Regions from separate parts of the Streptomyces sp. NBC_00273 genome, predicted to be linked through region 1. Evidence: riboswitches for the same ligand, from Rfam matches in the RefSeq annotation. Region 1 holds a riboswitch; the other holds the start of a gene.

Region 1 (7,166 bases):
TCCAGGCTCTTGGCCACGTTGGCCCGGTAGTAGCCCACCGGGTCACCGACGGAGTCGGGCACGACGATGAGCGCGGCGCAGTGGACCACGGCTTCGATGTCGGGGTGTTCCTCGAAGACCCGGTCGATCAGCGCCCCGTCCGCGATGTCACCTTCGTAGAAGGCCTTGCCCCGGGCGAATTCGCGCCTTCCGGTGACGAGGTTGTCGAGGATCACCGGAGTGATCCCGGCGTCCGAGCAGGCCGACGCCACCGTGCTGCCGATGAATCCGGCACCGCCGGCGATCAGAACCTTCATGCGCAATCCCACCCACTTCGTATCGGACACTGCTGATCCGCCAGAGCCTACGGGTTGTCCCGCGGCCCCCGGCGGAGCGCCCCGACGCGCGGGCCCGGGACGGGCTGCGGGCCCGCAGGTCCGCAGCCCCACCGGCATTCGGTGGTCAGGCGCCCCAGCGCAGGGCGATGGTGTCGCCCACGTTGATGACCTTGTTGCGGACCGCGCCGGCGAACGCGGAGCCGTCGACGCTGACCTTCCAGGTGTTGGAGCCGCTGTTGGCCTTGCCGTTGACGGCCGTGACGGTGCCCGTGCCCGACGAGGGGGTCACGCTCGTGACGCAACCGGCCGGAGTCGCCCCGGTGGTGGCCGCGTTCAGGACGTCGCCGAGGGTGGTCGTCGTGCCGGTCGGGGTGAAGGCCACCGAGCAGGCCTTGAGGTTGCCGGCGCCGTCGTCGACGGTCAGCGCCAGCTTGGTGGCCGTACCGGCGGTGAAGGTGGACTGGGCGACCCACTGCGGGGCGCCGGGGGTGACCGGGACGGGCGGGGCCGTGGTGAAGCCACCGCCCGCGACGGCACGCAGGGCGTCGATGGAGGAGTAGGCGGAGGGGACGGTGTCGGAGGGCTTGTACTTGAAGCCGCCCGCCGGGTTGTACTGGTTGGCTATCAGGAAGTCGATCGGGGTCTTCCCGGTGACCGTGAGGAAGTCACCGGTCTGCGGGTTGAAGCCGCAGGCGTTCAGGCCCGCGACGCCCCAGCCGTTGGAGCTGGTGTTGACCCCGTAGAGGGAGTTGAAGGCGCCGGTGGAGGGGACCAGCGTGCTCTTGAGGAAGTTCTTCGCCTGGACGACGTCCGTGTCGGTGTTGGGGACGCCGGAGACGCAGAGGGCCGCCATGGCCGCGCCGGTCATGTCGACGTCGCTCGCGGAGTTGAGGACGGTCGGGTTGCCCTCGGCCTTCTGGTAGGTCCAGCCGCCGTCCACGTGCTGGTTGGCGCGGATCCGGGTGACGATCGAATCGGTCAGCGCCTGCGGAATGCGGGCGCCGCCGGCCTGCGTCTTGGCGCCGCCGAGCGAAAGGGCCGCGAACACCGTGCCGTTGAAGTTTCCGGAGGAGCCGAAGTAGCCCGTCTCCGCCGTCTGCCAGTAGGAGTAGACGTTCGCCACAAGGTTGCGGGAGGCGGAGACGCGGGCCGGGTCGATGCCGGCGGCGTACGCGTTCAGGGTGCCGCGCTCGTAGTCGGTGACCACCGGGGAGGCCGACGGCCAGGCCGCCGTCGAGAGCAGGTTGCGGTAGACGGTGCGGGCGTTCTTCGTCGTGTCACCACCGGGGTAGACGTCCACGACGGCCGTACCGGTCGCGGCGAAGGCGCTGAAGGCCCACTCGTTGGAGAGGCCCGCACCGGCGTACGAACCGTCCGCCGCCTGGAGGGACTTGAGGTAAGCGACGCCGTTGGTCTTGGAGGTGGCGATCTGTGCGGGCGACGAGGTCGCGAACGCGGGCAGCGCGGTGAGGGCGAGGGCACCGAGCGCGGCGGGCGCCGCGAGCGCGAGGCCGCGGGAGGTGCGGGGACGGGACATGGCCTGCTCCTGGAATCGGCGGACGCCGACCGCTCCCGGCGCCCCTGCCACCGTACGGACGCACGGCCGGGCATGCCGGAGGGCCGCCGTCCGGAACGCGTGGTACGGCTTCCTGTACTGCATCGCCGCATGGGCATTCGGGCTCGGAGACGGCCCCCGCCGTCCCACACCGCTGCGCGTCAGCTCCGGCTTCCCACCGGATTCCCCCATCTGGCAGCCCTGGACGCTACCCGAGTGATCAAGGGTCCGCCAGCCAGTCGGGAGCGGTCCGACGGAGCCGTCCGGGGCGTGTCCCATGAGACGGAGGCCACCTTGACGCTGTCTTTATCGGCGTGTTCCACTCCGACTGATAAGCACTCAGCTCCAGGGGAAGCCGGTCGGAATCCGGCGCTGACCCGCAACCGTAGGCCCGGTCCCACCGGGCGAGCCGGAATGCCTGGAGCCTGGTTTTTGCAGCGAGAAACGCCGTCGCGGACTACGGCGTGGTTCGAAGGCTTCTTCCGCGCCCTGCGTTCTGCGCCGCGCCCGGCGCCCTGCGCCCCGTGCCGTGCCCGTGCGGGTACGAGAAGCCCTGTGCCACGCACTGGTCCGCCCGGCCGACACGAGGGGCCGTGGTGGGGACCGCAGAGCAAGCAGAGCGACGCACGGGGCGGAAGAGGCTGGTGTCGCTGCTGTCGGCGGCGCTGCTGACCTTCGGCACGAGCGTGGCCTTCGTCACCGGTACGACGTCCGCGGCGGCCGACCCGATCGAGGGGTGCACGGCCACCACCGGCGCCATCGTCGCCGTCGACTTCGGGCCGTTCGGCGGGAAGGTCGAACGGGGCTGCGACACCACCCCGACCACGGGCTACGAGTTGCTCCACGCCGGCGGTTTCACCACGGAGGGCACCCAACACGACGGCCCCGCCTTCATCTGCCGCATCGGCAGCGGATCCTTCAACTCCGGTACCCAGTACCCCACTGCGGACAAGGAGCCCTGCGTCCTGACCCCGCAGGCGACCGCGTACTGGTCGTACTGGACCGCGTCCCCCGGCCAGAAGACCTGGACCTACAGCTCGCTCGGCGCGATGGCCCGGATCCCGAAGGCCGGTGACGTGGACGCCTGGGTGTTCGGCAGCACGGACATCGGTGGCACCTCGGGCAAGCCCGCCTTCTCCCCCGACGACGTGCGCGCCGCGGGCGGCACGCCCGACCCGGACCCGACGGGCCCGCCCCCCGTGCCGCCGGGCACCGTCGACGTACCCGCCGCCACCCGCTGGATCACCGGGAAGCTGACCGACGGCGAGCGGGTCGTCGACGAGGGCGCCACCACCCCGAACTACCTGCTCACCACGGAGGCCGTGTACGCCCTGGCCGGCGCCGATCCCAAGAGCGCCGCGGCCCGCAAGGCCGCCGACTTCCTGGCCGCACCCGCGCACACGGACGCGTACGCCTACCCGGCCGGCAAGGCCGGGATCCCCGACGCGACCGCCGCCGCACGACTCGCGCTGGTCGCCGAGGCCACCGGGAAGGATCCCCGCGCCTTCGGCGGGCACGACCTGCTCGGCGACCTGGTCAGGTACGTCTGCCCGAGGGACATCGGCGACGGCGAGACGATCGAGGGCTGCCTCACCAAGGGCGACTTCCGCACCACCGGCCAGTCCGATGCCCAGGCCATGGCCGTCATCGCCCTGCTGAACGGCGGCGTGACGCCTCCGGCCGACGCCGTGAAGCGGCTGACCGCCCTCCAGTGCGAGGACGGCGGGTTCACCAGCATCCTCATCCGCTCCGGCGGATGGTGCGACAGCGACGCGAACGCCACAGCACTGATCGCCCTGGCCCTCAAGCGGGCCGGCGGCCACGACGCCGTCGTCGAGAAGGCCCGCGCCCACCTGCGGAAGTCCCAGCTGCCCACCGGCGCCTGGCCCGCCGCCGCCTACATGACCACCGGCAACGCGGCATCCACCGGCTGGGCGGCCCAGGCCATGCGCGCCCTCGGCGACACCCCCTACGCCGACGCGGGTCTGTTCTGGCTCTCCAAGCAGCAGCTGCCCGGCGGGGCCTTCGGCTTCGAAGAGGGGCTGACCGACCCGCAGTTGTACCCGACCGCCCCGGCCGTCGTCGCGGCCGCCAAGAGCGATCTGGTGAAGCTGACCACCAAGAAGGTGGATCCGCCCACACCTCCGACCACTCCTTCACCTCCGACCACGCCTTCACCTCCCACCACTCCCCCGGGCGACGGGCCGGACCTGAAGAAGGGCACCGCGTACCTCACCGACACCGCCCGTCTGATCCAGGGCCGCTACTACGAGAACACCCCCGGCAGCGGCTTCGCCGACTACGGTCTGACCATCGACGGGGCCTACGCCCTGGCCGCCACCGGCGAGAACGACTCCGTCCTGCGCAACATCGTCGATTTCCTCGACAAGGGCGGCAAGGACGGCAAGGGCCGCGGCGTCCACGACTGGACCCTGATCGGCACCAAGCACGCCGGCGGCGGTTCCCTCGGCAAGACCGCCCTGCTCGCCGAGGTGGTGGGCCGCGATCCGCGCGCCTTCGGCGGCCAGGACCTGATCGCCGCCCTCGCCAAGGCCGTCTGCCCGGCCCCGAGCACCGCGCCCGACCGGAGCTGCGCCGCCAAGGGCGCGTACACCAACGCCCCGTCCGTGTTCTCCCAGTCCCTCGCCGTCATCGCCCAGGTCCGCGCGGGTGAGAGCGCCGCGGCGGCCGATCCGATCGCGTACTTGGAGAGCCTCCAGGAGCCCTCGGGCGCCTGGCCCAGCCTGATCGGGACGCCCAGCGGCGCCGAGGTCGACTCCACCGCCATGGCGGCCATGGCCCTCGACCTGCTTCCGGACGCCAAGGCACAGGCGGCCGTGGACAAGGCGCTGGTCTGGCTGGCCGCGCAGCAGAAGGACGACGGCGGATTCCCCGGCGCCTCCGGCAACTCCGTCAACTCCGCCGCCCTCGCCGTCCAGGGCATGGCCCTGGACGCGCCCAAGTACCGCACGCAGATCGCCAAGGCCCGTAAGTTCCTGGCCACCCAGCAGAACGGCGACGGCGGATTCGACGTGGCGAAGGGCGGCCAGCCCGGTTCCGACGTCCGTGCCTCCACCCAGGCCGTCGGTGGCGCCACGGGCATCTCCTTCGCCACCCTCACCCGCAGCCTGGCGGGCACCGTCCCGCAGCCCGTCCCCACCGGCACGACCGGCGTTCCCGTCATCGTGACCCCGGGCGGGGAGACGGCCTCTTCCGCCGGCGGCGGCTCGGGGTCGGGCGGCGGTCTCGCCTCCACCGGAACCCAGGTCGCCGGCATCGCCGCCGCGGCCGTGGCCCTGGTGTTCGGCGGCTGGGGTACGACCCGCGTCGCCCGCCGCCGCCGGCGCCACCACCAGACGACCGGAGGCCGGGCGTGATGCGCGTGCACGTCCTGCGGGCCCTGGCCCGTACGGCGGCCGCGCTGGGGTTGACGGTGGCGGCCTTCGCCGCCACCGCGGCCCCGGCGGGGGCCGTCCCGCAGCCCATGGGGCAGTGCACCACCTCGTCCGGGGTCGTCCTCGCGGTGGACTTCAGCCGCTGGGGCGGACCCGTCTACCGCTCCTGCGGTACGACCCCCACCACCGGCTACGAGCTGCTCAACCAGGGCGGGTGGGCCACGACCGGCACCGGCCACGACGGGCCCGCCTTCATCTGTCGGATCGGCTACAGCGGTTACCAGGGCGGCAAGCAGTTCCCGACCCCGCAGCAGGACGACTGCGTCCTGACCCCGCCCGCCTCCGCCTACTGGTCGTACTGGCACGCGAACCCCGGCCAGAACACCTGGGAGTACAGCCAGCTCGGTGCCATGCTCTACAAGCCGAAGCCCGGCAGCGTAGACCTGTGGATCTTCGGCGGGACGAACGTCGAGGGCACCGAGGGGAAGCCCACGGTCACCCCCGACCAGCTGCGCGCCAAGAACGCCAGGCCCACCGGCGGGCCCGCGCCGAAGGACACCCGCACGGCGGCCCCGCTGCCGCCGAACGTCAACACCGGGCCCAGGCCGGAGAACCCGCCGCCGAGCGCGGCGCCCTCCCCCACGACACCGCCGCCCAGCCCCTCGCCCCCGACCACGACCCCGGAGAGCCCCGCCACGAGCGCCGCGCCGACGCCCTCCGCGCCCCCCGCCTCCGGCGAGCCGGCGCTCGCCGCGCAGCCTCCCGGCCCCCAGGTCGTCGAGGCCGCGCCCGCAGCCGACGCGCAGCACGACGCGGGCTCCTTCCTGCCCGCCGTCGCCACCGGAGCGCTGGTGCTGCTGATCGGCGCCGCCGCCGTGTTCGCGGCCAGGCGCCGCCGTCGTACGGAGTAGCCGCGTGTCACGCACCACCGCCTCGGACAAGACGGAGAAGGCGGCGAACCCGCCCGCGTCCGGCCCCGCGCCGGACGCGGGCGGCCGTCGGCTGCCCCGTACCCTGCACCCGGTCGCCTGGTGGATCTGGGCGCTGGCCCTGGCCACCGCGGTGAGCCGCACCAACAATCCGCTGCTGCTCTTCCTCGTCCTCGCGGTCCTCGGCTACGTGATCACCATGCGCCGTACCGAGGCCCCCTGGGCGCGCGGCTTCAAGTACTACCTCTACCTGGCGCTCACGGTCGTGACGATCCGTGTGCTGTTCCGCGCCGTCTTCGCCACCGGCATCACCCCGCGGGACCACTTCCTCTTCTCCCTGCCCCACGTCCCCACCCCCGACTGGTACGCGGGCATCCAGCTCGGCGGCCCCGTCTCCCTCGAAGCCCTGCTGTCGGCCGCCACCGACGGGCTGCGGCTCGCCTGCATGCTGTGCTGCATCGGCGCGGCCAACACCCTCGCCAACCCCAAGCGGGCCCTGCGGGTCCTGCCCGGCGCCCTCTACGAACTCGGGGTCGCCGTCACGGTGTCCATCAGCGTCGCGCCCCAACTGGTCTCGAGCGTCCAGCGCGTCCACCGTGCGAGGCGTTTGCGGGCCGGTCGTACGAAGGGCCTGCGCGCCCTGCGCGGGATCATCGTCCCCGTCCTCGAGGACGCCCTGGACCGGTCCCTACGGCTCGCCGCCGCCATGGACTCGCGCGGCTACGGGCGGGCCGGAACCGCCACCCGCCGCTCCCGCCGACTGACCGGGGCCCTCATGCTGCTCGGCATGTGCGGCCTGTGCGCCGGGGCCTACGGCCTCCTGGACGCCACCGCGCCGAAACTGCTGGGCCTGCCGGCCATGGCCGTGGGGGCGTCGCTGTGCTTCGCGGGACTCAAGCTCGGCGGGCGACGGATCACCCGGACCACCTACCGGCCCGATCCCTGGCGGGCCGCGGAGTGGGCCGTGGCC
Region 2 (7,166 bases), 180 kb from region 1:
GGTCGACGTAGGCGGTCATGCCGTGCTCGGCGTAGCCGCGGGCGAGGTCGAACATGCCGTGGTTGAGCGAGTGGAAGCCGGCCAGGGTGATGAACTGGAAGCGGTAGCCCATCGCGCCGAGCTCCCGCTGGAACTTGGCGATCTGGTCGTCGTCCAGCGCGGCCTTCCAGTTGAAGGACGGCGAGCAGTTGTAGGCCAGCATCTGGTCGGGGTACTGGGCGTGGATCGCCTCGGCGAACTCGCGGGCCTGCTCCAGGTCCGGGGTGCCGGTCTCCACCCAGATCAGGTCGGCGTACGGGGCGTAGGCGAGGCCGCGGGCGATGACCGGAGCCATTCCGCCCCGGACGTGGTAGAAGCCCTCCGCGGTGCGCTCGCCCGTGCAGAACTCCGCATCGCGCTCGTCCACGTCGCTGGTCAGCAGGGTGGCGGCGAGGGCGTCCGTACGGGCGATGATCAGGGTCGGGACGTCGGCGATGTCGGCTGCCAGACGGGCCGCGTTGAGGGTGCGGACGTGCTGCGCGGTCGGGACGAGGACCTTGCCGCCGAGGTGGCCGCACTTCTTCTCGGAGGCCAGCTGGTCCTCGTAGTGGATGCCGGCCGCACCCGCCGCGATCATCGCCTTGGTGAGTTCGAAGGCGTTCAGGGGGCCGCCGAAGCCGGCCTCGGCGTCCGCGACGATCGGCGCGAGCCAGTCCGTCGTGTCGGTGCCGCCCTCGGCGGTGGCGATCTGGTCGGCGCGCAGCAGCGCGTTGTTGATCCTGCGCACCACCTGCGGGACCGAGTTGACCGGGTACAGGCTCTGGTCCGGGTAGGTGTGCCCGGCCTGGTTCGCGTCGGCGGCCACCTGCCAGCCGGAGAGGTAGATCGCTTGGAGTCCGGCGCGCACCTGCTGGACCGCCTGGCCGCCGGTGAGCGCGCCGAGGGCGTGGATGTAGTCCTGCTCGTGGAGCTGTCGCCACAGCCGCTCGGCACCGCGCCGGGCCAGGGTGTGCTCCTCGCGGACGCTGCCCGAGAGCCGCACCACGTCCTCGGCCGTGTAGGTGCGCTCGATGCCCGCCCAGCGGGGGTCGTCGGCCCACCGCTGCTTGAGCTGCTCGGCCGCCGCCGTCGTGTTCGCCTCTGCCATGACCGTCACCGTTTCCATCCGTCGCTTGTCTTGCCAATGGGCCGGGCCGTGGACCCGATGCGTTGGCACTCTGTGCCTGGTAGGGAGATGCGGCCGCCGAACCCGGCCATGGGCCGAAGCTGAGCAATGCTGCCGAGCCGCCGGGGCGAACTGTCTGGACGGCCGAAATCAGGGCGTGAATCGGGCCAGTCGGTTCGTCCCGGCCACCGTGTCCGGCGGGCCGCAGCACCGACTCTGACACTGACACCGAGTGCCATCAAGGACGTACATCTGCCAAGGTCTGCGAATCTTCGGCCCCGGAATTGCCAAGGTTGCGAAGACCATCGGTCGCGAAGATCGCCGTATCCTGGCGGCGCGTGTCCGGCCCGGCAGACGGTGAGGGAGTGCGGTGAGCAAGACGTACGCGGGAGCGCGGCTGCGGCGGCTGCGCGAGGAGCGGCGGATGACCCAGGCCGACCTGGCCCGGGTGCTCGCCATCTCCCCCAGCTACCTCAACCAGATGGAGCACGACTCCCGGCCGCTCACCGTTCCGGTCCTGCTGCGGCTCACCGAGGCCTTCGGCGTCGATCCGGGCTTCTTCTCCGAACGCGACACCAGCCGACTGGTCGCCGACCTGCGCGAGGCGCTCGCGAACGAGGTGGCGCAGGCCCGCGTCTCCCCCTCCGACCTGGCCGAACTGGCCACCCGCATGCCCGCGGTCGCCTCGGTGCTGCTGGACCTGGGCCGGCGCAGCCAGCTCCTGACCGAGCGCCTCGCCCACGCCGCCGACGGCCGGGACGTGGCCACCGACAGCCCGCGCTCGCCCCACGAGGAGATCCGCGAGTTCTTCTACCGCCGGCAGAACTACCTCCACGACACCGACGTGGCCGCCGAAGACCTCGCCGCCGAGATCGGCATCCGCCCGGGGGACGTCATCCGCGCACTGACCCGCCGGCTCGGCGACCGGCACGGGATCCGGACGGCCACGGACTCCGACCGGCTGCACCACTACGACCCCGCCGCCCGGGTACTGCACCTGTCGAACCGGCTCCGGCCGGGACAGCAGGCGTTCCGGATGGCCACGCAGCTGGCGCTGATCGAGTACGGGGCCGAGCTGGACCGGCTGGCCGCCGAGGACTTCCCGCCCGGCACCCCCGTCCACGCCCTCGCGCGGATCGGCATCGCCAACCACTTCGCGGGCGCGCTCATCCTCCCGTACCGCGCCTTCCATTCGGCCGCCGAGGAGTTCCGCTACGACATCGAGCGACTCACCGACCACTTCGGGATCGGCTACGAGACGGTCTGCCACCGCCTCAGCACCCTGCAACGGCCCAGGCTGCGCGGGGTGCCCTTCTCCTTCGTCCGGGTGGACCGGGCCGGGAACATGTCGAAGCGGCAGTCGGCGACCGGATTCCACTTCTCCCGCGCGGGCGGCACCTGCCCGCTGTGGAACGTGTACGAGGCCTTCGCCGCGCCCGGCCGCATCCACGTCCAGGTGGCCGCCATGCCCGACGGGCAGCGGTACCTGTGGACCGCCCGGGCCGTCACCCGCCACCGCGGAGGCTGGGGCGAGCCCGGCAAGACCTTCGCGATCGGGCTCGGCTGCGAGATCCGGCACGCCTCACGGCTGGTGTACGCCGACGGGCTCGCCCTCGACAACACGGCGGCCGCCACCCCCATCGGCATGGGCTGCCGCCTCTGCGAACGCCTCGACTGTCCGCAGCGGGCCGTACCGCCGCTCGGGCGGGCGCTGGCCGTCGACGAGAACAGCAGCACCTTCGTCCCGTACCCGGTGACCAGGAACCCGGTCACCGCACGGGACTGAGCGGACGTCAGGCCGCGGGCCGCGGAGGGCGCGGCCGGCGGGGCCGGACGGAAGGCGCGCGGTGGCGGCTCTGGACTTACTAGGACGTCCAACTATATGTTCGTGGCACAAGGTCCGCGGTGCAGGGAAGCCGGTGAGAAACCGGCACGGTCCCGCCACTGTGACCGGGGAGTGTGCTGCCATCCACACGCCACTGACGAGGTCTGTCGGGAAGGCGGGCGGCACGCGGGGATCCGGGAGTCAGGATACCGGCCGCGGATGTTCCGTGTTGTCCACGAGGATGGAGCAGACACGCATGGCACCGGTTTGTACCCACGACCCTGGTAATCCGGCGGAGCGCACGCACACGTTCGCGCGCTCGTAGGTCGTCCCTTTCGACCCCGTCCCACGACCTTCCCCAGCGGCGCACCCGATCGGGTGCCGTCCGCCGGTCGGCCGTGCCATCCCCGGATCCAACCTGACGAGAGCAGGCACCCATGGTCCGCGAACTCACCCATTTCATCGGCGGCAAGCACACCACCGGATCCTCCGGTCTCTTCACCGACGTGTACGACCCCAACACCGGTGCCGTCCAGGCCCGGGTCCCGCTCGCGGGGCGGGCCGACACCGAGGCCGCCGTCGCGAACGCAGAGGAGGCACAGGCCGACTGGGGGCAGTGGAACCCGCAGCGCCGCTCGCGCGTACTGCTGCGCTTCCTCCAGCTGGTCGAGGGCGAACGGGACTCGCTCGCCCGGCTGTTGTCCTCCGAGCACGGCAAGACCGTCGCCGACGCCCACGGCGACCTGCAACGCGGCCTGGAGGTGGTCGAGTTCGCCGCCGGCGTCCCGCACTTGCTGAAGGGCGAGTTCACCGACAACGCGGGCACCGGGATCGACGTGTACTCCCTGCGCTCACCGCTGGGCGTGGTCGCCGGGATCACCCCCTTCAACTTCCCCGCGATGATCCCCCTGTGGCAGGCCGCACCCGCCCTGGCCTGCGGCAACTCCTTCATCCTGAAGCCCTCCGAGCGCGCCCCCTCCGTACCGCTGCGCCTCGCCGAGCTGTTCCTGGAGGCCGGTCTGCCGCCCGGCGTGCTCAACGTGGTCAACGGCGGCAAGGAAGCCGTCGACACCCTCCTCGAAGACCCGCGCGTGCAGGCCCTCGGCTTCGTCGGTTCCACCCCGATCGCCGCGCACATCTACGCCACCGCCGCGGCCCACGGCAAGCGCGCCCAGTGCTTCGGCGGCGCCAAGAACCACATGATCGTGATGCCCGACGCCGATCTCGACCAGGCCGTGGAGGCCCTCATCGGCGCCGGCTACGGCTCCGCGGGCGAGCGCTGCATGGCCATCGCCGTCGCCGTCCCCGTCGGCGAGGAGACCGCGAACGCCCTGGTGGCCAAGTTGGCGGAGCGCATCGCCACCCTGCGCGTGGGTCGCTCCGACGACCCCGAGGCCGACTTCGGTCCGCTGGTGAGCCGGGACGCCCTCGACCGGGTGAACCGCTACGTCGGCATCGGAGCCACCGAGGGCGCCGAACTCGTCGTGGACGGGCGCGGGTTCGCCCTGCCGGGACACGAGGACGGCTTCTTCGCCGGAGCCACCCTCTTCGACCGCGTGACCCCGCAGATGCGGATCTACCGCGAGGAGATCTTCGGCCCGGTGCTGTCCGTCGTACGGGCCGCCGACTACGAGGAGGCCCTGCGCCTGCCCACCGAGCACCCGTACGGCAACGGCGTCGCGATCTTCACGCGCGACGGCGACACCGCGCGCGACTTCACCCGCCGGGTGGGCGCCGGCATGGTCGGCGTCAACGTGCCGATCCCCGTCCCCGTGGCGTACCACACCTTCGGCGGCTGGAAGCGGTCCGGCTTCGGCGACCTGAACCAGCACGGCCCCGACTCGATCCGCTTCTACACCCGTACCAAGACCGTCACCTCGCGCTGGCCCTCCGGGGCCAAGGAGGGCGCGAGCTTCACCATCCCGACGATGGGATGAGCCCGGTGACCCTCACCCTCAGCCCCGATCAGCTCGCCCTCGCCGAGGTCACCCTCGACTTCGCCCAGGAGCAGCTCGGCCCGTACGCCGTCACCTGGGACCAGGACAAGCACTTCCCGCTGGACGTGATCCGCAAGGCGGCGGACCTCGGGCTCGGCGGCGTCTACGTCCGCGAGGGGCACGGCGGTTCCGGCCTCAGCCGCAGCGACGGCGTCCTCGTCTTCGAGACCCTCGCCACCGGTTGCCCCTCCATCGCCGGATACCTCTCCATCCACAACATGGTCGCCTGGATGATCGACCGGTACGGGGACGCGGACCAGCGGGCGCGCTGGCTCCCCGACCTGTGCTCCGCCCGGTCGCTGGGCAGCTACTGCCTGACCGAACCCGGCGCCGGATCCGACGCGGCCCAGCTGCGCACCCGGGCCGAGCGCACGGACGACGGCTACGTACTGACCGGGGTCAAGCAGTTCATCTCCGGCGCCGGCGCCTCCGAGGTCTACGTCGTCATGGCCCGCACCGGCGGGGAGGGCCCGGGCGGCATCTCCGCGTTCGTCGTCGAACGCGCGGATGCCGGGGTCTCCTTCGGTCCGAACGAGCGCAAGATGGGCTGGAACGCCCAGCCCACCCGCCAGGTGGTCCTGGACGGGGTCCGCATCCCAGCCGATCGGCGGCTCGGCGCCGAGGGCGACGGCTTCCGCATCGCCATGAACGGCCTCAACGGCGGCCGCCTCGGCATCGCGGCCTGCTCGCTGGGCGGTGCGCAGAGCGCGCTGGACCGCAGCCTCGCGCACCTGGCCGACCGGGAGGCCTTCGGGGCCCGGCTGCTGGACGCCCAGGCCCTGCAGTTCCGGCTCGCGGACATGGCCACCGAACTGGCCGCGGCCCGCGCCCTGGTCCGCCAGGCCGCCGACGCGCTGGACCGGGGCGATCCGCTGGCCCCGCAGCTGTGCGCGATGGCCAAGCGGTTCGCCACGGACACCGGCTACGCGGTCGCCGACCGGGCCCTCCAACTCCACGGGGGATACGGCTATTTGAGCGAGTACGGCATCGAGAAGATCGTCCGCGACCTTCGGGTCCACCAGATCCTGGAAGGCACCAACGAGGTCATGCGCATCATCGTCGCCCGCGGGCTCACGGAGGCCCTGCGATGAACCACGCAAACCCCGGGGACCACGACCGTGACCAGGACCACGTGCTCCTGCGGGCCGAGGGCCACACCGGCTACATCACCCTCAACCGCCCCAAGGCGCTCAACGCCCTCACCCACTCCATGGTGCTGCGCATCGACGAGGCGCTCGCCGGCTGGCAACAGGACCCTGATGTCGCGGCCGTCGTCATCGAGGGCGCCGGTGGGCGCGGCCTGTGCGCGGGCGGTGACATCCGCGCGATCTACGAGGACGCCCGCACGGGCGGCACCGCCTCGGCCGACTTCTGGCGCGACGAGTACCGGCTCAACGCCCGCATCGCCCGCTACCCCAAGCCGTACGTCGCCCTCATGGACGGCATCGTCATGGGCGGCGGCGTCGGGATCTCGGCCCACGGCACCGTACGGATCGTCACCGAACGCTCCCGCGTGGCCATGCCCGAGACGGGCATCGGCTTCGTCCCCGACGTCGGCGGCACGTACCTGCTGGCGCTGGCGCCCGGAGAACTGGGCACCCACCTGGCCCTGACGGGGGCGCCGGTCGGGGCGGCGGACGCACTGCGCTGCGGGCTCGCCGATCACTTCGTGTCCTCGGAGCTGCTGCCGCGGCTGGCCGCGGACCTGGCACGGGCCTCCGTACACGAAGTGCTGGAACGGTACGTCGGTCCGGCGCCCGCTGGCACGCTCGACGGTGACCGCGAGTGGATCGACCACTGCTACGCGGCGGACACCGTGGAGGACATCGTGGAGCGCCTGCTCGACAGCGGCGCCCCGGCGGCGAAGGAGGCCGCCGCCACCCTGCGGGCCAAGTCGCCCACGGCGCTGAAGGTGACCCTGGCCGCCCTGCGCCGGGTGCGCGGACTCGGCCCGCTGGAGCGGGCTCTGGAGCAGGAGTACCGGATCTCCTGCGCGGCGCTGTCCTCCCCCGATCTGGTGGAGGGGATCCGCGCGCAGGTCATCGACAAGGACCGCAGCCCGCGGTGGTCGCCACCCGCCCTGGCCGACGTGGTTCCGGCGGACGTGGAACGGTACTTCGCCCCGCTCGGAGCGCGCGAGCTGGGGCTGACCCGCACGGATTCGACTCAGGAGGTGCCCTGGTGAGCAGGACCGTGGCGT

What was found. A riboswitch is a leader RNA that binds a small molecule or an ion and turns the genes downstream of it on or off. The one in region 1 is predicted to bind cobalamin.
Region 2: it holds a riboswitch for cobalamin, as region 1 does, so the genes downstream of both, OG386_RS06305 (CoA-acylating methylmalonate-semialdehyde dehydrogenase) here and OG386_RS07110 (hypothetical protein) in region 1, are expected to answer to the same signal.

What each region holds. Positions count from the first base shown of each region.
Region 1 is NZ_CP108067.1:1,658,948-1,666,113, forward strand. It holds gene galE (UDP-glucose 4-epimerase GalE) at 1-296, opposite strand, end outside; gene OG386_RS07110 (hypothetical protein) at 442-1,854, opposite strand; cobalamin riboswitch at 1,969-2,101, opposite strand; gene OG386_RS07115 (prenyltransferase/squalene oxidase repeat-containing protein) at 2,469-5,249, shown strand; gene OG386_RS07120 (hypothetical protein) at 5,249-6,178, shown strand; gene OG386_RS07125 (energy-coupling factor transporter transmembrane component T) at 6,183-7,166, shown strand, end outside.
Region 2 is NZ_CP108067.1:1,474,662-1,481,827, forward strand. It holds gene aceA (isocitrate lyase) at 1-1,126, opposite strand, end outside; gene OG386_RS06300 (short-chain fatty acyl-CoA regulator family protein) at 1,515-2,930, shown strand; cobalamin riboswitch at 3,031-3,201, shown strand; gene OG386_RS06305 (CoA-acylating methylmalonate-semialdehyde dehydrogenase) at 3,407-4,906, shown strand; gene OG386_RS06310 (acyl-CoA dehydrogenase family protein) at 4,903-6,057, shown strand; gene OG386_RS06315 (enoyl-CoA hydratase/isomerase family protein) at 6,054-7,151, shown strand; gene mmsB (3-hydroxyisobutyrate dehydrogenase) at 7,148-7,166, shown strand, end outside.